One region of the Paenibacillus sp. GCM10012306 genome, then DNA from elsewhere that is predicted to be linked to it. Evidence: riboswitches for the same ligand, from Rfam matches in the RefSeq annotation. Region 1 holds a riboswitch; each other region holds the start of a gene.
What was found. A riboswitch is a leader RNA that binds a small molecule or an ion and turns the genes downstream of it on or off. The one in region 1 is predicted to bind thiamine pyrophosphate.
Positions count from the first base shown of each region.

Region 2: linked by a shared signal. The riboswitch ahead of thiC (phosphomethylpyrimidine synthase ThiC) and the one ahead of ACFORK_RS21700 (ABC transporter substrate-binding protein) in region 1 are both predicted to bind thiamine pyrophosphate.
Region 3: linked by a shared signal. The riboswitch ahead of ACFORK_RS28975 (ABC transporter ATP-binding protein) and the one ahead of ACFORK_RS21700 (ABC transporter substrate-binding protein) in region 1 are both predicted to bind thiamine pyrophosphate.
Region 4: linked by a shared signal. The riboswitch ahead of ACFORK_RS25230 (thiamine phosphate synthase) and the one ahead of ACFORK_RS21700 (ABC transporter substrate-binding protein) in region 1 are both predicted to bind thiamine pyrophosphate.

Region 1 covers NZ_JBHRYW010000011.1:40,032-45,261, forward strand. The annotation lists gene ACFORK_RS21690 (MFS transporter) at 1-884, shown strand, start outside; gene ACFORK_RS21695 (hypothetical protein) at 960-2,411, shown strand; TPP riboswitch at 2,513-2,624, shown strand; gene ACFORK_RS21700 (ABC transporter substrate-binding protein) at 2,841-3,908, shown strand; gene ACFORK_RS21705 (MTH1187 family thiamine-binding protein) at 3,959-4,252, shown strand; gene ACFORK_RS21710 (ABC transporter permease) at 4,249-5,010, shown strand; gene ACFORK_RS21715 (ABC transporter ATP-binding protein) at 5,029-5,230, shown strand, end outside.
Region 2 covers NZ_JBHRYW010000012.1:195,207-200,436, reverse strand. The annotation lists gene ACFORK_RS23245 (acetate--CoA ligase) at 1-119, shown strand, start outside; gene ACFORK_RS23240 (hypothetical protein) at 225-809, opposite strand; gene thiC (phosphomethylpyrimidine synthase ThiC) at 896-2,689, opposite strand; TPP riboswitch at 2,805-2,911, opposite strand; gene ACFORK_RS23230 (HEAT repeat domain-containing protein) at 3,066-3,503, opposite strand; gene ACFORK_RS23225 (aminoglycoside phosphotransferase family protein) at 3,599-4,528, opposite strand; gene ACFORK_RS23220 (hypothetical protein) at 4,546-5,127, opposite strand.
Region 3 covers NZ_JBHRYW010000026.1:5,035-10,264, forward strand. The annotation lists gene thiM (hydroxyethylthiazole kinase) at 25-816, opposite strand; gene ACFORK_RS28965 (ABC transporter substrate-binding protein) at 899-1,933, opposite strand; gene ACFORK_RS28970 (ABC transporter permease) at 1,930-2,709, opposite strand; gene ACFORK_RS28975 (ABC transporter ATP-binding protein) at 2,690-3,463, opposite strand; TPP riboswitch at 3,564-3,671, opposite strand; gene ACFORK_RS28980 (hypothetical protein) at 3,819-4,307, shown strand; gene ACFORK_RS28985 (hypothetical protein) at 4,354-4,737, shown strand.
Region 4 covers NZ_JBHRYW010000015.1:15,626-20,855, forward strand. The annotation lists gene thiH (2-iminoacetate synthase ThiH) at 1-402, opposite strand, end outside; gene ACFORK_RS25215 (thiazole synthase) at 413-1,183, opposite strand; gene ACFORK_RS25220 (ThiF family adenylyltransferase) at 1,214-2,248, opposite strand; gene thiS (sulfur carrier protein ThiS) at 2,254-2,457, opposite strand; gene ACFORK_RS25230 (thiamine phosphate synthase) at 2,462-3,106, opposite strand; TPP riboswitch at 3,235-3,336, opposite strand; gene ACFORK_RS25235 (Rpn family recombination-promoting nuclease/putative transposase) at 3,499-4,359, shown strand; gene ACFORK_RS25240 (ornithine cyclodeaminase family protein) at 4,805-5,230, shown strand, end outside.

The sequences.
Region 1 (5,230 bases):
TCATTGGCACGGTCATTATTGCTGCAGTCACAGAAGGTACCGCTGTTGCCATGAGTCGGCTTGAAGTTCTATTCGGTGTCGGCGCATTGCTTATGCCCTTAATCTCCAGCGGACTTATCGTCGCCGGCTGGTGGAAACTAAGCTTCCTGATTGTAGCTGCCTTCTCCCTGATCTCCCTAATCTTCTGGAGCAAGGGCCGATTCGGCAAGCTGCAATCCTTACTGGATGACCGTGCTCCGCGCCGTTCGGTGACGAACGAGGCTTCAGACAATCATACGCCGCGCTTTCCCTACAAGGGAAAGCAATGGTTCATACTCGGAATATTCATTGTTTTCTTCTTTACCTATGTGGGTACGGAAATGAGCCTGGTAAATTTCATGCCCGCCATCTTCATTGCCAAGCTGGGCATGTCTGAATCGGGGGCAGCCCTGACCGTTACCTGCTTCTGGCTAGCGATGTCGATAGGACGATTGTTCGCTGGGGTACTCGCCGAGAAAATATCTTACCGTGTCTATGTTCTGGGCAGCTGCCTGATGACCGTGTTGCTGCTGGCCCTGTTTCCATTCACGGAACATCGTCTTGTTGCCTTTGCCATTATCATTCTGCTGGGCTTGTTCATGTCCGGTCTTTTCTCCATCGCCTTGGTCTTCTCCAGCAAATTAATGCCGGGTACCGAGGAATCCACACCAAGTATTATGATCGCCTCCGGCGGGATTGGCGGAGCACTTCTGCCACTACTTACCGGCTGGTCGATGGATCACCTACAAGTGACGCAAACGGCCGGACTGCTTGCAGCATTGGCTAGTGTTCTCTTCCTGCTCAGCCTTGCTGCCTGGAGAATACGTCCCGGACAGGATTCCGCACAGACAACACCCGGCCATTAAGGCCGGGTAATCATAATTTGCTTTTTGGGGTAATGTAGATTGTGTTGATATCCTGTACATAAGGTGGTACTCATGATGGATATGCTATCTGCCGAACCCCTACTACATACCGCACTGCTCCAGTTTATTTTCCCCTTCTCCATCAAGCAAGGGGCGTCTGCACGACTGATTTCCGAACTGGAGAAGAGCGGATATACTTCTTTTTCTCTCGATAAAAAAGAACTGGAAGACGCTTATTATGGCAATGGATACCGTGTCTCCCACGAAAAGATGGAGCGCACCTATCTGCCTTTCGCAGCCCATGTTCTGTTCCCACAGGATGATGATAAGGATTCTTTCCGACGCTTTTCACGCGTGAATAATTTGACCTGCCGAATGGAAATGTCACAACTGAACGTAGCCTTCCGGGTACTCTCCACAGATCTGTTCATTTGCCCGTTTCAGACCGGTTTTGTAACCCTGCGGGTGCAGATTGAGGAAGAAAAGCTCCCCTTTAGCATCGCCTTGGAATTTGCCGACCGTTTCCGTACCCTTGAGAACGTCAGTGTACAGGATGAACTGATGGTTATTCACAGCGGAGAACGGTCCTTCCGTCAAGTCGAGGATTTTATCTTTAATGGTCTGGCGGATGGGCTGAAGCCGTTCTTAGACCAATCCGAGCTGAACGGGGCTTATTTTGAGACGCTGCCTTTTTTTGTAGATGAACGTATGCTGGTACAAGCCTTTTATGGTCTGGAACCGGATGGAGATACCGATGATATCCCTTTGAACATACGCTTTCGCGCCTCCCAGCTTGATGGGCTGGATGCGGCCAATCGCCCCTACATCAGTGCCAGCGATCCTGGATACATCGAACAATACTGTCAAGAGCATACTTATAACCGTTGGGGTCCCCAAACGTATTATATAACCAATGAACAGACCTTCTGCTGCATCAGCCGGGCTGAACGCTCACTCGCCGTACCGCTTGCCAATCAAATGTACGGGGAATATTATTATGGCCTGCTACTTAATATGTTCCACAAGATCGTCCTGCTGAAACTTGCCAATATGCACTCCCGGCTGCGCATCAATCGGGATAATGATGATATTGAGGATCTGATCTTCTACATCAATAAGTTCTCAGCCAAATTCTATTTTCTGGAGCTGATCTCGGGGTCGCAGGGTCGGGAGATTTTCATCCAGCTCCGCAAAGTTTATGGCAACGATGCGCTGTTCGACGAGGTGAAGCAGACACTGAATGATCTGTTTCAGTATCAGGTGCAGTTCCAGTCGAAACGGCGAGATATGCTGCTGATGATTCTGACCGTCTTCACTGTGGTAAGCGGGATATACGGAATGAATCAGGTGATTGACGATCTGGAGGGCAGTATTCAATGGGGCAAAATGATGGAATATTCCCTCTTCCAGTATTTCGCGCTAGCATTAACCTTCAGCGGTATTGTGATCAGCATTGTCCTGACTGTACGGGAGATCTGGAACAGCATCACGGCCCGCCGCCGGAAAAAAATTAAATATCAGGGGTAGTCGAAGCGCCTTAAGCTGCCAAATGAACAACAAAGCTGCTGGACAACGAAAAGATGGGCGTCTATAATTACACCGTAAGCAAGTAGCATCACCCGTTAACTTCATAGCACCAGGGGGGCTGGAATTGGCCGGCTGAGAGTGTATCCCTCAAGATACTGACCCTTATACCTGATCTGGATAATGCCAGCGTAGGAACCGTAATTGAGCATGGCCGCTTTAGGGCCAATGCCATCCTTGCGCAAAGCCGCGTCCCGTTCATCTTCGGGACGCTTTTTTTATGGTATATTTCCGATTAATGCATTTCATGGGGAATTGAATCGCGCTGCCTGCATTTTAGGTAGCGGGTGACGATGTGAAGACGGGAAATTCGCCGGAATTGACGCAGTCATACTGCTGAGGACCGGTACCATCAAAGGAGAGATAGAAAAAATGGGAGTCAAGAAACTGCTTATGCTGAGCCTGACCTGTTTGCTCGTTATCGCGGTTGCCGGATGCGGTAGCAATAACGGCAACTCTGCCGGAAGCAACAAGGAAGCAGACAAGACAAACACTGGCGCCACTCAGACCGCCGGGGAGTCAGGCACGCCGCAAGAACTGACCAAAATCAAGATCGCGCTCGACTGGACACCGAACACGAACCATACGGGGTTATATGTCGCAAGAGATCTTGGGTACTACAAGGAAGAGGGACTGGATGTTGAAATTGTGCAGCCTGGCGCAGCCGGTGCAGACACGATGGTCACTTCCGGTGAAGCCGCTTTTGGTATCGGGTATCAGGAAGGCCTGACTTTGGCCCGCCTACAGGGCGTACCGCTGGTCTCGCTTGCCGCCATCATTCAGCATAATACGTCTGGTTTTGCGGCTCCGAAGAGCAAGGGCATTACCTCTCCGAAGGATTTTGAAGGAAAAACATATGGAGGCTGGGGTTCCCCGGTGGAAGAAGCAGCACTCAAAGCTATCATGGACCCGGAAGGCGCCGATGTGAAAAAGGTAAAGATCATCAATATGGGCGAAGCCGACTTTTTTACAGCTGTGAAGCGGGATATTGATTTCGCCTGGATTTTCTATGCCTGGACCGGTATTCAAGCTGAACTGCGCGGGGAACCAATCGACATGCTCTATGTAAAGGATTACGCGCCACAGCTCGATTATTACACACCTGTGCTGACCACCAGCGAGAAAGAGATCACCGAGCATCCCGAGATCGTCAAAGCCTTCGTTAAAGCGACCTCCAAAGGCTACAAATACGCCATCGATCATCCAGAGGATGCCGCGAATATTCTGATCAAAGCCGTCCCTGACCTCGATCCGAAACTTGTGATGGCCAGTCAGAAATGGCTCAGTCCAAAATATCAGGATGATGCGCCGCGCTGGGGTGAACAAAAGGCCGAGGTCTGGAAAAACTATGCCGACTGGATGTATGGCCTTAAGCTGCTCGAGAAACCAGTAGATACCAGCAAAGCGTTTACGAATGATTATCTCCCGGCAGCACAGTAAATAAGTGTATTCATATTCAACCATAATAGATTAAGAAAGGATTGATTATATTGGCTAACACACTACTCAGCATTCAGGTTATTCCTAAAACTCCTAACAATGAGGATTCCATCCCTTATGTGGATAAAGCTATCGAGGTTATTCAGAAGTCTGGTGTGAAGCATCAAGTGAACCCGCTCGAAACGACGATGGAAGGCGAACTAAATGACCTGCTAGAAGTCGTGCGCGAGATGCATGAAGCACTAGTCCAAGCCGGCAGCCCGAGCGTTATCTCCCAGATCAAAATCGCCCACAATCCGAACGGAATCAGCATGGACAAACTGACGGAGAAATACCGGCCGTGAGATCGTCCTGGAAGCAGATATGGCCGCCCTTTGTGGCGGTCATCTTCTTTTTGACAGTATGGCAGCTATCCGTATCTTTCTTTGATATTGAAAAATGGATTCTGCCTAGTCCCCGCGATATCGGGCATGAATTCGCAGGCAATCCCGCCGGCATCTGGGAGCATACGCTGGCTACACTGAAGCTGACGCTGATCGGCTTTCCCATTGGTACTGGTGTGGGCCTTGTGGTAGCGCTGCTGCTGCACCTGCTGCCGTGGGCGAAACGAGCCTTTTATCCGCTATTGATCCTGAGCCAGAACGTCCCATCCATCGCCTTGGGACCCTTGCTTGTCATCTGGTTCGGATTCGGCTTGCTGCCAAAGATGGTGCTGATTACGCTGGTCTGTTTCTTCCCTGTCGCCGTGGCCGCCATGGGCGGACTGTCACAGAGCGATCGGGTGATGTTGAATTATATGAAAATGGCTGGGGCAAGCAAATGGCAGATTTTCACCAAGCTGGAGTTGCCTCATTCTCTGCCTGCGATGTTCTCGGGGGTTAAAATCTCCGCTACTTATGCTGTCATGGGAGCCGTGGTTGCCGAATGGATCGGCGCCGACAAGGGGATCGGGTATTATATGCAGCTGCAAAAATCAGCCTACCGCACCGACCGAATGTTCGTCGCCATCGTCATTGTTGTCTTGCTGAGCCTGGTGCTCTTCGCCATTATCGCTCTGCTGGAAAAATGGCTGGTGCGCTGGAAGCCGCGCCGCAACCCCTAGAAAGGAGGGATTTCCGAAATGTCTCAACTTACACATACACCTGCACCGCAGGAGCCGGTGAAAAACGAGGCTAGGACTGTCGCTACAGGACTGCACGGATTGCCACCTGCTCTCGAAGTCAGTGCCGTCTCCAAGACCTTCACCCAGCGCCGCCGCTCTACTCCTGTACTAAACAATGTCTCACTAAAGGTGGAGCAACAAGAATTCGTGACCATTCTCG
Region 2 (5,230 bases), on a different contig from region 1:
TCACTGCCCCTTATAAATATCCACGTAAAATCGAGTTTGTCGCTGACCTCCCCAAGACAGCCTCAGGTAAAATCCGGCGGGTGGAACTGCGCCAGCAGGAGCAGCGCGCTGCGGAGTAAGCGAGAATATCGGTATGATAGTTCGAGCTAATCATCATAGAAAAAGCAGCCCCCAATCGGGCTGCTTTTTCTATGTAAACACACAGGAAGATTACTAGTCCTCCGCTACTCCGACCAATAGGAGGCTTCCGGATTCATTTCCGCGCCTACTTCGCCTTCCTTAATCAGATCGCAGTCCAGATAACCGTCTTCGTCCAAGAAGTACACTTCTTGACGGTAAAACTCGCTAAGCGTCTCCAGGAACTTCGCAGGAGAATCATACATTACCACTAAATCGCCGAAGTCATGGAGCAGATCACAAATCCGTTCCGTACCGTCCGCAGACCGATAGTAGCAGATGAAATCACTGCCATAGTTAGTCAGGATGGGCAGGACGGTCCCTTCAACGGGATGGCCTTTCTCTGCCAAAATCCCCGCCAGTACTTGCATCTCCTGCTCATATTCATCCCGATGAATCAGGCGATACCCCGGCACAAACTCAATCAGATTTGGTTCTTCCTCCTCACGGTTTGTGCCTGACACCGTATTGTATATAGCCGCTAGCAGCTCTGGGATTTCCGGCACGATTGCCGCCATTTGGTCGTCTTTTCCCCCATGTCCTGTTCCCAGGCTGGCAGAGTATCCAGGCCGCAGACTGTCCGACAGTTGAAGGTAATCTTGAAACAATTGCGTTAAATTTTGAACTGACATGTCTTCATCCTTTGCATCTGTAAGGTAGTATTATCTACTCTCTATTATCCCCAATGCGCTTGCCGATGCAACTCCTGACGTTACCTCTATTGATATATCTGGCTGCCGCCCCCTCTGAACTCAGCAGATTTCTCGCGCATCCCAGCAACGATGGCCTCCTGCTCCTGTATGGGTTCATCCTGCACTCTTCCAGAGTTGCGAATATCGTGAGAAATACGCATACTGCAGAACTTCGGGCCGCACATGGAGCAGAAATGGGCTGTCTTGGCACCTTCTGCTGGCAGCGTCTCATCATGGTACTCCAGTGCCCGCTCAGGATCGAGCGACAGATGGAATTGATCCCGCCAGCGGAATTCAAAGCGTGCTTTGGACAACGCGTTATCCCGCTCTTGGGCACCCGGATGGCCTTTGGCCAAATCTGCGGCGTGGGCAGCAATTTTGTAGGCAATCACACCTTCACGCACGTCGTTCTTGTTCGGCAGTCCCAAATGCTCCTTGGGCGTAACGTAGCATAACATCGCCGTCCCGAACCAGCCGATCATGGCTGCCCCGATAGCGGAAGTAATATGGTCATAGCCCGGCGCAATGTCCGTGGTTAAGGGTCCCAGCGTATAAAATGGCGCTCCATGACAATGCTCAAGCTGCTTGTCCATATTCTCCTTGATTAGATGCATCGGCACATGGCCCGGCCCCTCTACCATGACCTGAACATCATGCTTCCAAGCTAGTGTCGTCAGTTCACCCAGCGTCTCCAGCTCCGCGAACTGGGCCTCGTCATTGGCATCAGCGATAGATCCCGGCCGCAGCCCGTCTCCCAGAGAGAAGGCGACATCATAGGCTTTCATAATCTCACAGATATCCTCGAAATGCGTGTAGAGGAAGTTCTCCTGATGATGAGCCAGACACCAGGCCGCCATAATCGACCCACCACGGGAGACAATGCCCGTCATTCGTCCGGCTGTCAGGGGGATGTAACGAAGCAGCACCCCAGCATGAATTGTAAAATAATCCACTCCCTGTTCCGCCTGCTCAATCAGCGTATCACGGTAAACTTCCCATGTCAGATCCTCTGCTTTTCCATTCACCTTTTCGAGAGCCTGATAGATCGGCACAGTACCGATCGGCACGGGAGAATTGCGGATAATCCATTCCCGGGTATGATGAATATTTTTGCCCGTAGAGAGATCCATAATGTTGTCAGCACCCCAGCGGGTGGCCCACCTCATCTTCTCCACTTCTTCCTCAATGGAAGAGGATACAGCAGAGTTTCCGATATTCGCGTTGATCTTCACAAGGAAGTTGCGCCCAATAATCATCGACTCACTCTCAGGGTGATTAATATTAGCTGGAATAATGGCGCGTCCACTCGCTACCTCATCCCTAACGAATTCAGGACTTACATTTTCTCGGATGGATATAAACTCCATCTCGGAAGTGATGATACCTTTTCGCGCGTAGTGCAGCTGCGTAACATTCCGGCCAGCTTTTGCTCGAAGCGGACGTCGCTGCAATCCTGGGAACGCCTCCACGGCCGATTTTCCCATCGCATGTCCGTTATCTTCTGGTTTAAGCGTCCGTCCCTGATACCATTCGGCATCCCCACGCTGCTCAATCCAGGACTTACGGTGAGGCGGCAGCCCCTGGCGAATGTCATTCTCAATGTCACTGTCTGTATAGGGTCCGCTAGTATCATAGACACGCACAGGGACGTTCTCCTCTTCGCCAGCAACCCCTTCGGTCCGTCTGAGCTTAATCTCCCGCATAGGTACCCGGATATCGGGATGTTGCCCTTCCACATACACTTTGCGACTACCCGGAAAAGCTGAAAGGTCCACCTTATCATACTCTCGTTTCTTGTCCTGCTCGTGTTCATGTGCCATCTTATGCATCCTCCTGTACTATGGGATATAAATAAGACAAGCGCCAAAAAAGCCGCTCCACATGGAGCGGCTTTATCCATGAACAACCAGAAAAATAGACCTGGCTATACAGAAAAAAGTTCCGTCTCCACTTTCCTACGCTGGTATGATCCAGATCAGGTTCAAGGGTCCAGGAATGCAATTTTCCCGTCTCAGCCTATTCAGGCTCCCCTAGTGGTTATCTTATCTAATTAGTTATAAGTTAACGGTATAATTGGAATTCGTCAACACCCTCTGCAGCTTTAGGGTTGGATGTGTTGTGTTAAGAACAGACAACAAGCAGAGGGTAACGCCGAAAAACCCTCTCTGATCAGAGAGGGCTCATTCCTGTGTAGAACTATTTAGCCGATTGCCATTTGCTCTCCAGCCATTGATCAAATTCGGCGCCTTTTTCACCTTCGTAAGCGTCGTAGATGTCGATTCTCATCTTCTTGAACTTCTCTTTGAAGTCCTCATATGAGTGGTCTTTCGGCAGACTCTTCTTGATTCTCAGTAGAATCTTGGACAAACCCTTAAATAGTTCAGGTTTGTTTTTGGACGGCTCTTGCACCTCTTCGCCAAAAGCCACTAATGCACGGTAAGCCGCCTCTTGTACGGTATATACAGGATCGTTCTCCACCAGACGCTTCAAAATATCAATAACCTGCTTATGCGGTGTACGGCCAAGCTCTTCTACTGCCGCCAAACGGGCTTTCCAATCCGCGGAACGACCCGCTTCCTTTTTTAACTGCTCATAATTTTCCGGCAGCTCTTGCTGCACTTCTTCGTTGTTCAAAAGTCACAATTCCCTTCTATAATCAATCTGTACCAATTCTACCGTACCGCTATCCCCAATATCAATCTTTTGGACAAACAAATAATAATCCCGTCTTACAGCTCCCCGGCTCTTCCTTCCGCATACCAATGCGGGATCAGCCTTTGAAAGTGATCATAGTCCGTGAACGCCATCCGGCAGCGCGCCTGCATCCCCTCAATATCAGCACTTCCGAATGGAATCGCCCACTGGATCGAAAATATAGAAGTATAGGCCACATACACTGCGAGTCTGACCCAGAAATCCTGAGGAGGAGGCCCATCGAAGTAACCATCCAATTTTCCACGTGTAAAAGCAACGCTATGCTCTCGGTCAAATGCTTGCAGCTTGTAAAATTCTTCAGCATAATCCCCGTTATCCCAACGATTGAAATCGATGATACCAATCCGGCCCTCACTTGTGTAAATATGATTACCGATGTGGAAATCGCCGTGCTGATATACTTTTTTCACTTGCGAAATCGCCCCGATATTCTCCCTCACAAAAGCAATCGCCATCTTATCACCTTCAACCCTGAAGGGACAGCCTTGCTCATACTCCTGTACCCGCTGTAATATCTTGGCCTGCATCCGACTTTCCCAATCTGCAAGATCACAGTTGTTCGAAATCGTATGAATCTGCTTGAGTATCCTCCCGGCTTCAACCCCAAGTGCATACTGTTCTTCTTCTGCCACAGAGAGCAGACAGTCCTCCAGCGGCTGGCCCTCCACCCAAGTCAAAAGCATATATGTACTGCGCTCCGCACCTTCACCCCACGCGCCGAAATCCACCGCCCGTGACATTGGAAAGTCGAGCTTATTGACCCGCTGAATCATTTCATACTCTGCTTGCTTCTGTGCATGATTCTTCCCGTCCGATACCCGCAGCAGAAGCTTGCGGCCGCCGGTGTCCTCGATATAATACTTTTTATCATTAGACCAGCCCTTGAGGACAGGCTCTATCTTCGTCCAGGCGCTCGCGCCGGGAATACCCAATAACCGCTCCACCTGCATCCCTCCTGTATCTACGTAGGAAGCTTCACCACAATATACCCTTTCTCTTGCAAGTCAAATCCCTGCTCCAAGCTAAATGTGGAGAGATCAATTACGCGGTCATGCTTCTTGTTGCGCGGCTCACCCTCCTCGTCCGCCCAGCAGCTGTACAGCTCGAATACTGAACCAGACACGCCGAAATCCTGCATCAGCTTGAACAATTCCCGGCAGCATTTGAGTGAGGCGTTCTCCGAATCAGGACGAGTCTCCTGATCTGCTGGTTTTACCGTGAAACTACCCCAATTCGGAGAGATTTTGTATACATAAGTACTATGAAAATGCTTGCGGATTTCCTCATTCCAGTAGCCCAGCGCTTCAATGTAAATACCCCCGGCATCTTCTTCCGTATCATATACGAGACAGTCCTCATCCCGAATATGGGACAGGTCAATAATATCCTCCAGTGGAACCATGCCCTGTTGCTTAAGCTCCTCGCGCTTCGCTTGGTATTCCGGGGAGGCTAACATTTCGCTGCGCGTTTTGGAAGACCGTACGCTTCCCCTCTCGCCGAGCGGCAGCTCCACCGGTGAGCCGATGTAATGAAATTGAGTCATTAATAAAACCTCCTAATGATCTTCTGAATACCTGACCGGATGCCTCGGCATTTGTATGCCAATGGTACCGGCTCAGCTCTATGAATGCCTGATAATACATTTA
Region 3 (5,230 bases), on a different contig from region 1:
GTATTTGAAACTTTAGTGGTAGAATTAGATTTCTCTAATCAGCGATCGTTCTTGGTAAATGTCTGGCGTAACCAACGAAAGCTGGTTCAGGAACTCGATTTGAAAGCTGCCTGGACCCTGGCCATGTGTCAGCTCCTCGGCAATTTCTGCGGCTACGCCATAGAAAGAAATCGCTTCGGCTGCAGCTTTCAACGGTGAATCGCCACCGACAGCCAGGAAAGCTCCGGTTACGGCACTGAGCAGGCACCCGGTTCCGGTGACTTTGGTTAGAATGGGATGACCGTTGGCAGCGATGTAGGTTGTTGTACCATCGGTAATAACGTCCTCTTTGCCGGTGACGATCACGATGCAGCCCAGCTTGCGCGCAGCCTTTTGGGCTAGCTCCACAGCATCACCGTCACCTGTGCCAGCGTCTACACCCTTGATCGTCCATTGCTCCCCGGCGACATTGGCTACCTCGGCGACATTGCCACGCAGCGCTGTTAGGGAGATTGAATCGACCAGCTTTTGGACGATGTCCGTCCGATATGCGGTTGCCCCGGCACCTACCGGATCAAGCACCACGGGCGTACCATGGGCATTGGCGGATTGTCCAGCCAGAATCATAGACGGGATGACCTGTTCGTTCAGCGTGCCGATATTCAGTACGACAGAAGCGGCCATTTGAGCTACATCGGCAACTTCTTCATAGGAGTCCGCCATGAACGGGGAAGCACCGAGGGCCAACAGCCCGTTGGCCGAAAAATTGGCCACAACAATATTGGTGATATTGTGAATCAGCGGATTTTGCTCCCTTACCTTGGACAAATAAGTCATAGGATTGCCTCCCGAGAAAATTAGATTTGTAACGCGCTATTATAGAACCCGCCCATTGGCATCTTGCCTTACAGATTGCGATCTACAAATTGATAAAAGCCTCTTCCGGCGCTACTTCAGCGGATAGCAGGCCATTTTCCTTCAGCCATTGTTGCACCTTGTTCCAGGAATCCGGGTCCTGATAGCCAAACGGCTCGTTCCCCGGATCCATCAGCGGCAGCAGAATCTCCAGACTTTTCTTCTCGATGTCTTTGTCAAGCGGAGAAGTCTGATCTTCATGCTTGAACAGAAGAGACAGCGCTTTTTCTGGATGCTCCTTGACGAACTTTTGACCTTTGGCGGCGGCGGTCAGAAATTTTTTGAAATAAGCCTGAGAGTTCTGCATTCCTTCTTGGCTGGCTACCAGCACAAGCTCATAATAATCTGGCACCCCGTAATCCGTCGGATTTAGGGAGGTTACCGGATGTCCTTCTTTTTCCAGGATCAGCTGCTCATGATTGATAAAACCGCCGATGATGGCATCCGTTTGCCCTGTGGAGAGGGCCGGAATGAGATTGAAGCCAACATCTACGAGCTGTAAGGATTCTGGATCACCTCCGCTGCTGCGGACCATCGTTTTCACCATGGCTTCATAGAGCGGGATGGAGGAATAGCCTACGGTCTTCCCGGTCAGGTCAGCAGGTGTCTTCACAGAAGAGTTGGCCGGAACCATCAGATGGTTCAAGGGATGTCTGACAATTGCGGCGATGGAGAGGACAGGAATCTGCTCACCCCGTGCCATCAGCACCTGTGGCTGATAACTCAATGCGAGATCGATTTTGTTAGCAGCTACGAGCTTCAACGCATCATTGCTGTCTGCCGGCATTTGAATCTCTACGTCTAGCCCTTCCTCGGCAAAATACCCGTTCTCCTGAGCAGCGTAAAGGAAGGAATGGACAGCATTCGGGTACCAATCCAGCATCAGTGTGAGTTTATGCGGCTTACTTGCTGCTGCCCCGGTTTCGCTTCCAGAGCTTTTAGACTTTACCTTTTCGCCGCAACCGCTCACAAGCAACACTGTCATTGCAAGCAACAGAAGCGGAACAATCTTTTTGAACCTGTGATGTCTAGTAATCATTTGTTGTGAAATCCTCTTTTCTTAAAAATAATCTTCTCAATCATAGCGATAACGAGAAACAAGCCAACGCCCATCGCGGATAGCAAGACCACTGCGGCAAACATTTCTTTGCTCTGCAAGTTCCCTGCCATTCTGCGGCTAAAATAACCGAGCCCTTTGCTGCCACCGAGCCATTCGCCAATCGTTGCCCCAATCACACAGTAGACCATCGACAGCTTGAGGCCGGAAAAGAAAGAGGGCAGCGCCAGCGGAATTCGTGTCTTGAGCAGAATTTGGCGTGTGCTGGCACCCATGGTGCGGAGCAGGTCCTCGTAGGCAGGAATCTTCTGCTGCAGCCCATCATAAGTACCAACTACCACTGGGAAAAAGGCGGTCAGGAACACCACGGCGACCTTGCTCCACAGCGTGTATCCGAACCACATAATGAAGACAGGAGACAGCGCGATCAGCGGAATGGTCTGGCTGATGATAACAAAGGGATACAGTGCCTTTTCCAGCGGACGCCACATATGCATGCCAAGTCCCAGTAAAGTACCGCAGGTGACGGACAAAGCATAGCCAAGCAGTACCTCTTGTAAGGTGGCGGGCAAATGTAGCCCGAATAGTAATTTCCTGTTTTCAACCAGAGCGGTCCCTATGGATAGAGGACCCGGGAGAATGAAGGGGGGCAGGACATCTATCCGCGCCAGCGTCTCCCACAAACCGAGAATAAATAGCAGCAGAAGTAAGAACGGTCCATAATTCCGCCAGCTTGTTCTAAACAGCAGTTTTGTCATACAGTCTGCGCTCCAGTTCAGCCCGCAGCTCTATAAACCGCGGCTCATAATTCATTCGGCAATGCCGGGGCCTCGGCAGATCCACGAGTATTTCCTCTACTTGTCCTTCTGCCCGTCCAGGCAAGAGGTAGATGCGGTCACTGAGCAGCAAAGCTTCTTCCAGATCATGCGTAATGAAGAGAATCGTCTTGTCCAGCTCATCCAAAATCTCCAGTAACCAGCTATGCATTTCTCGTTTGGTCATATGATCGAGTGCCCCAAAGGGCTCGTCTAGCAGCAGTAGGTCGCCCCCCGTAATAAGCGTTCGCAGAAAAGCTACCCGCTGCCGCATTCCGCCTGACAATTCATGGGGGAATGAATTTTCAATGCCAGCCAGACCTAAGCGCTCCAGCAGTTCAATAACCTGACTAGTAACCTGGGCTTTGCTACGGCTGCGCTTGATCTCCCAGGGAAGCAGACAATTCTCCAGTACCGTCCTCCAGGGCAGCAGCAGATCTTGCTGGGGCATGTAAGCGACCTGGCCTAACCGCTTGGCGGTAGCCGAAACTCCGTGAAGATGTAGCTCTCCGCTGCTCGGCTCCAGCAATCCGGCGATAATTTTGAAAAGCGTGCTTTTACCACATCCACTGGTCCCGACAACGGAAACGAATTCACCTTGGTGAACCGTAAGGGAGATGTCTGTCAGTACCGGTGCCAATGCAGATTTGGCGTAGGCGTAGGATAAATTGTGCACAGAGATGATTTCCGTAATCACCGTAACCTCCTTAGCACGATAAAAAAAGACCCCTTTATCTCCCGGCGGAAATAAAGGGGTCTAAAATTTAAGTTTGCAAAAAGAAGAGCCATGCAATACCCGAATTTCAGTTCCACTTCCCTCCGCTGGTATGATCCAGATCAGGTTCCAAGGGTCCGAAGCTTACCGCTTTCGTCTCAGCCAAATACAGGCTCCCCTAGTGAAAAAAGGTTTTATCGCTATCAAGTTTCATAATTCGGATATAAATATACCATATTTTATAGTATTGTAAATAGCAGGGGCTGTTTTTGTTAAAATCAGTGTGCCTAAAAATTAAGAACCAGTGTATTCAATCCATTCAACTAAGGTGATCTCATTGGAATTAGACAAAGCAATCTGTAGCAGTATCGGGAATTATGAAAATGCGCTAACCAAAGGGAAGAAATATGAAATACTAGCTGAAAAAGAAGAAAAAATTAGGATCGTCGGAGACCACGGAAGAAGCGTTTGGATTGATAAGTACTACTTTAATTTTACTGACGAAGAAGTGCATATATTGACTGATTGGAAATTCGATGATGACCTTGAAACAATGGAATTCATTGAAATTACATTAACATTTAATGATCGAGTAAAACGTTGGTGCATCATTACAACACCGGATAAATTAAAGCAGCATTTTGCTAGACAAGCAGCACTAGAATTACCAGGAATTCATATAGGACACTTGATAATAGTGCAAACGATAGATGTTGATACTGTTAATGCTTTTTTGCGAGAAATGGATGACCAAGGGGAATTACTTAATGCGTCATTACCACTAGATGAAGTATCAGAAGACGAAGATGTCTCCGGGCTATCCTAAAATACTAGTAGCATGACAAGAACGCTAAAATAAAAGGAGTGACAAGATGAAAGAAAGGACTGCGAAAACAAAATTACAAATAGTTATGTTTATGTCGTTAATGTTTATTATCATTTCATTGATGCAGTTATTCGCAAGTATCTTATTAGAGAGACCAACTTGGGTGTTGATTGTACAATTCTTTCCGATCCCAATATTTGTTGTTATAGCAATTGTGATAATTTTAGACTTAGCGAAGCAAGGTTTTATGATATTTCAAGGTCAATTGGTCAATAGAAGAGGTAATATAGTTATTGTAAAAACATCTGATGGAAGAGAAATGAAGTTCAAAATAACTACTGATCAAATGAAAGAAATACAAAACGATAAGGATATTGAAATACGGTACTATAAGAGAACAAAAGCAGTGATAAATATAACAAATGTCTAGCGTGAATAAGAGGTTTTAGACCTCCAGAGGGAGTAATAAAGTGCAAATAGTATCTGAAGAGGGGAATTGGAACGATTAATAATTAACGACAAATAATAGGTGGAGAAAATATTACAAGAGATGACTTCTTAGGTGAAACAGGGTGGTACAAGCTGATTTTATAAGATAGTACCTGGCAGCGTCGCGGCCGGAACTGAGAATTTAATACAATTGTTCGAAGGAAAATAGAAAGTTATCCATAGTTTACTTAGCACATAGAAACCTCCAGGTTCGCGTACATGCGCGGATCCGGAGGTTTTTTCATCGTTAGCGCTTCTGATTCAGCAGCTGCGGCTTTAAGGGACTTCAGAAAGGTAAGGAAGATTGCCTACATAGAACGCATTAAAAAAACTGCACACCCTGAACTTATTGCCGAAGTGAAATTAACGACATTTTTGTACCCTAAATCTTCTGTAGTTAAGGGGTCGACGGTAATTAAGGACAATATTGTATG
Region 4 (5,230 bases), on a different contig from region 1:
GTCCTTAGGAGATTCGCCGGTCAACAGCAGGATATGCTGGATGCCTGTCTCAGCAATCGCCCTAGCTTCTTTTTCGACTTCAGCCATGTCTAGTTTCTTGCGCGGAAAATCATAGACGTAGCTAAAGCTGCAATATTCGCAATGATTCACACAGTAATCTGATACATAGATCGGCGTAAAGAGCTGCATCACATGACCGAATTGACTGCGGGTGACTTGCTGCGCTTTCTGAGCGATAGCCTCCAGATGTCTGCTGGCGGCAGGGGAGAGCAGGGCAAGCAGGTCTTCTTCAGTGATTTTTTGTTTAGTCAAAATGCGCTGGATATTCAGGTCTGTATATTCCGACAACCGCTCTCGAAACGGGAAGCGTTCCAATTCCAGTAATCTATCATAGAAGCTCATATTTATCCTCCTATTGGCTCAGAAATCCCGTCAAGGGCGAAGAAGCGGCGGCTTCTTGTTGTACCGGGCCCAGCCCTGACAAATAAGCAAGCCTTCCTGCTGTTACCGCATTCCGGAAGGCAGCCGCCATACCTAGCGGATCACGTGCCGTGGCGATGGCTGTATTCAGCAGTACAGCGGCGGCGCCCATTTCCATGGCTTCCGCTGCTTCCGAAGGGCGGCCGATCCCTGCATCCACGATGACAGGCAGATCTACTTCCTCAATCATGATGCTGACCAGCTCTTTGGTCCGCAGTCCCCGGTTGCTGCCGATGGGTGATCCAAGCGGCATAACCGCTGCCGCCCCGGCATCCCGCAGCCGCAGAGCAGCGCCCAGGTCGGGGGTCATGTAAGGGAGCACGATAAAGCCTTCTGCAGCCAGCACTTCCGTTGCGCGAATCGTCTCCATATTGTCAGGCAGCAAATAGCGTTGGTCTTTAATAACCTCAAGTTTGATCCAATTGCCCATATCAGCCGCCTTGGCGAGCCGGGCGATACGGATGGCTTCTTCTGCGTTTCGGGCACCGGAGGTGTTGGGTAGTAGCGTCATACTGTCAGGGATATGCTGCAAAATATTTTCCTCCCCCCACTCAGGATTGACTCTCCTTAACGCAACAGTAATGACTTCTGCACCTGATGCTGCAATCACCTCGGGAATCAGGGTATTGCGGTTATACTTGCCGGTGCCGATGAACAAGCGGCTGGTCAGCGCTTTGCCGCCAATCTGGAAGATATCGTTCATGCTGAGAACCCCTCTCTATAATCCGATTTTTTAGCCAAAATATCGATGGTATACTGTACGGGCCTCAGCAGTATCTGAGGTTCCGTGGATGAATACCCGGCCATCCGGGAACAGAGCAATCCGGTGTTTTGCTAAGTCCAACGACAGCATGTATGGATTTCGTCTCACCTCTCCATGCACTGCGAGAATTTCTTCCCATAGTTTCAGATTTAGGCGGCTTGAACGGGCCGGGCGGATCTGCACGGTCTCTCTGCCGCATAATACAGCGGTCTTGGACAGATTGGTCGCAGACAGGAAGGGATAGAGGGGTTTTTCGCCGCAGCTGGGACAGTCGGTACGTTTAAGCTGTTCCGTAACGATCGAGACATGCCGATTCTCCCACAGGTCAAAGGAAACCAGTGTCCCGCGTAGAGATTCCTTCTGTCCGGAGAGCCATTTTAACGCCTCGGCAGTCTGGTAAGCAGCAGTCATCTGTACAGCCGGCTGAATAATACCCACCGAGTCGCAAGTATCCCCTTCGGCGTGAAGCTCGTCAATCAGGCAGTGGAGGCAGGCGCTCTCTCCGGGGACGACCGTCATAGATATACCGCTGCTTCCTGTGCAAGCTCCGTAAATCCAAGGGATACCTGTCTTGGCCGAAATATCGTTAATAATCATTCTGACCTCAAAATTATCGGAGGCATCGAGAATCAAATCGACCCCACGTGCATACTCTACAATCTCATCGGCGGCAGCATCGGCTACAATTCCTTCCACAGTCACATAAGAGTTCACGCTCTGTAGTCTCTGTGCCGCTGCGATTGCTTTGGGTAATCTTTGCTCTGCATCGGCTTCACTGTACAAATTCTGGCGCTGGAGATTGCTCCACTCCACGTAATCCCGGTCGACGATCACTATTTTGCCTACCCCGGCGCGGACCAGCGTCTCGGCAATAGCAGACCCCAGTGCGCCTGCACCCAGAATGAGCACACTGGAGGCGGCTAGTCTTGCTTGACCTTCCGCGCCTATGCCGTGAAAACGTACCTGCCTGCTGTACCGCTCCTGTTCTTCCGTAGTTAGAGTCAATTCGTTCAACCTCCCCCCACAAAATGTACAAACTCTATCCGGTCACCTTCGGACAGCCGGGTGACGCCATATGCGTCCTTGGGCACCACTTCACCGTTTACTTCCACCAGAACTCGCCGCCCTTTCCAGGGTGTCTCTGCCAAAATATCGGCAACAGTAACACAATGCTGTCTTAGTAGGGTGTCTTTTCCATTCAGTTGAACCTGCATATCTTCACCTCCCCTCAAGCCATGCAGTCTGAATGGCTGTGTGGTAAGCTTCTGCTTGTGCCACTGGATCTGCTGCGCTGCTAATGCCAGATAGAATGGCAATCCCCTCTGCACCGCGCCTGATGACTGCTCCGGCATTGTCCGGCTGAATTCCTCCGATGGCAATGACCGGAACCGGGCATCTAGCTGCGGTTTCTTCGAGAATGTCCAGACCACGTGGGGGCAGACCCGGCTTGCTGGCAGATTCATAGACATGGCCAAAAAGGCAATAATCTGCTCCTTCACCCGCCGCGCTGACTGCTTCTTGTGGCGAATGGATGGAGCAGCCGATGCGCATTCCTGGGGCTAAAGGTCGCGCCGAAGTTACACGTAAGCTATGTCCTGCAAGCTGTACACCGCCGGTCCCTGCGGCAAGAGCGACATCCAATCGATCGTTCACAACAATAGCTTCCAGAGGGATGCCTGCTTGGTGCATTTGGGTTACGATTTCGAAAAGCGCTTTGGCTGTAAGCTGTCTATCCCGCAGGTGGAAATAGTCTACATAGGGGAGAACAGCTAGGGAAAGACGCAGCCAATCTGCAAGCGATATTCCTTCCGGGGAGATCAGATGCAGTTCAGGGCCGTTAGCGGCGGGAAATCGTTTTTTCATAAAAGGAATCGCTCCATGTTACGTAATGGTGTTGCACTCCATAAAATCCAACACAAAAAGCCGCCCTCCTGATCGGAAGACGGCTAAGCACGACAACGGAAAACAAGCCATAACAAAAGGCAAGCCCGGACTCTTAACGCGCACTTCCCTACGCTGGTATTAACCAGATCAGGTTCAAAGGGTCCGAATATTGCATTCGTCTCAGCCACGCGGCTCCCCTAGTGTCGGTTCGTATGAGATTGTTAATGTCACTATACACGATTATTCAGGGAGATACAATTGGAAATTGGGAAAATGTTGAATAAGAGTAGACGGATAAAATTCATAGAAATGAGGGCGAAGGTTGTTCTATCTTGGTATAATAAACGATAAGAAGAATGGAGCTAACCGATATGGAATTGCTCGATCCGAGAGTCGATTTTGTGTTCAAACGAATCTTTGGCAGTGAGAATAACAAGGATGTGTTGTTGGCTTTTCTGAACCGTATATTTATTCAGGCTGGAGAACCACCGCTTACCGAGATTATCCTGATGAACCCTTACACCGACAAGGACGATCCGCTCGACAAGCAGTCCATATTCGATGTTTATGCAAAGACAACTGAGGGTAAGCTGATCGATATCGAGATGCAGTTATTCAACAAGTATGATATTGAAAAGCGGACGCTGTTCTATTGGAGCAAACGGTATGCCAGTCAGCTTAAGGAAGGTGAAAAGTACCAGGAGTTGAAGAAGTGTGTGACGATCAACATTCTGAACTATGCTTTCCTGTCAAATGACGAATACCACAGTGTATTTCATCTCCGTGAAGACCGCACTGGAATACAGTTTATTGATGATATCGAGGTGCACTTTTTGGAGCTGCCGAAGCTTGAAGATATGATTCCTTCGAATAGCGGACTAGAAAATTGGCTGCTGTTCCTCAAAGGAGTAGACCCAACCCATTGGGAGGTGCTGAAGATGAATGAACCAGGACTGGAAAAGGCTATGGACACCCTGCAGTACTTAAGCCAGGATTCGGAGGCCCGCCGTTTGTATGAAGCCCGTCAGAAATATCTGCATGACGAAGCGTCAATGATCGAAGGGGCGAAGCAAGCCGGACTTAAAGCTGGTGTTGAGGAAGGAATTAAAGAGGGGATCAAAGAAGGGATCAAAGAGGTTGCCAAGAACATGCTGTCCTTGAATATGGATATCGCTACCATTTCCAAAGCAACTGGATTGTCGGAACAAGAGATTCTTGCGCTGAAAAAGTAGCTAGAGGATTGAAATAGTCAACTCTGTTCCGTGGAAAACTACAGCAAGTTTTATTGTGAATTTAAGAATAATTAGCTATTATATAGCTACAAATAAATACCGTGCTTGTTTTTATCCCCGGGTAAAAACGAAGAAAAGCATTGAGTCTCATTCCCGTTAGGGCCTATTTATTAGGAGGGGTGAGATTCAATGCTTTTTTTAAACCTATATAAGACGAACTTAAGAACCGAACGTAAGGCTCATCGTCACTACGGTGGAATGTTTGGACTTCCGGTCGCTGTTGTCCCCAGATTTCCTCTTTAATACCGCTTCTAGCGGTTGGAATCTGGTGACAAAGGCGATCGCTTCGCTCCTACAGTTCCAAACTTCCCCCTTCACTCCTCTTCGCTTTTCGTTACTTTCTTTTGTTCGGCTTATATAATTCTACTTTCCAGAGGTGCCACGAATGCGAATCTTAAGTGATAAGGATGTTAAAAAAGTATTGAATGTTCAGCAGGTAATTAACCTTGTTGAAGCAGTTTACAGAGCTAGAAGCGATAATAAAACTGAGACATGGCCAACTATTTTCTATGATTTTGATCCAGGCAAGGCAGATATGGACATTAAATCAGGCTACCTCAAGCAAGACAAAGTGTTTGGGCATAAAACAGTTACATGGTTTGCTGATAATGAGGAGAAAAATATTCCGACTTTAATGGGGCTGATTACTGTATTTGATGCGGAATCAGGGCAAGCGTTAGGCGTTACTAACGGTTCTTTCATTACAGGAATACGGACGGGGGCTTCGGGGGCGATCGGAGCCAAATATTTGGCTAGAAAAGAATCTGAGAACCTTTTTGTTGTAGGATCTGGCAACCAAGCTATATATCAA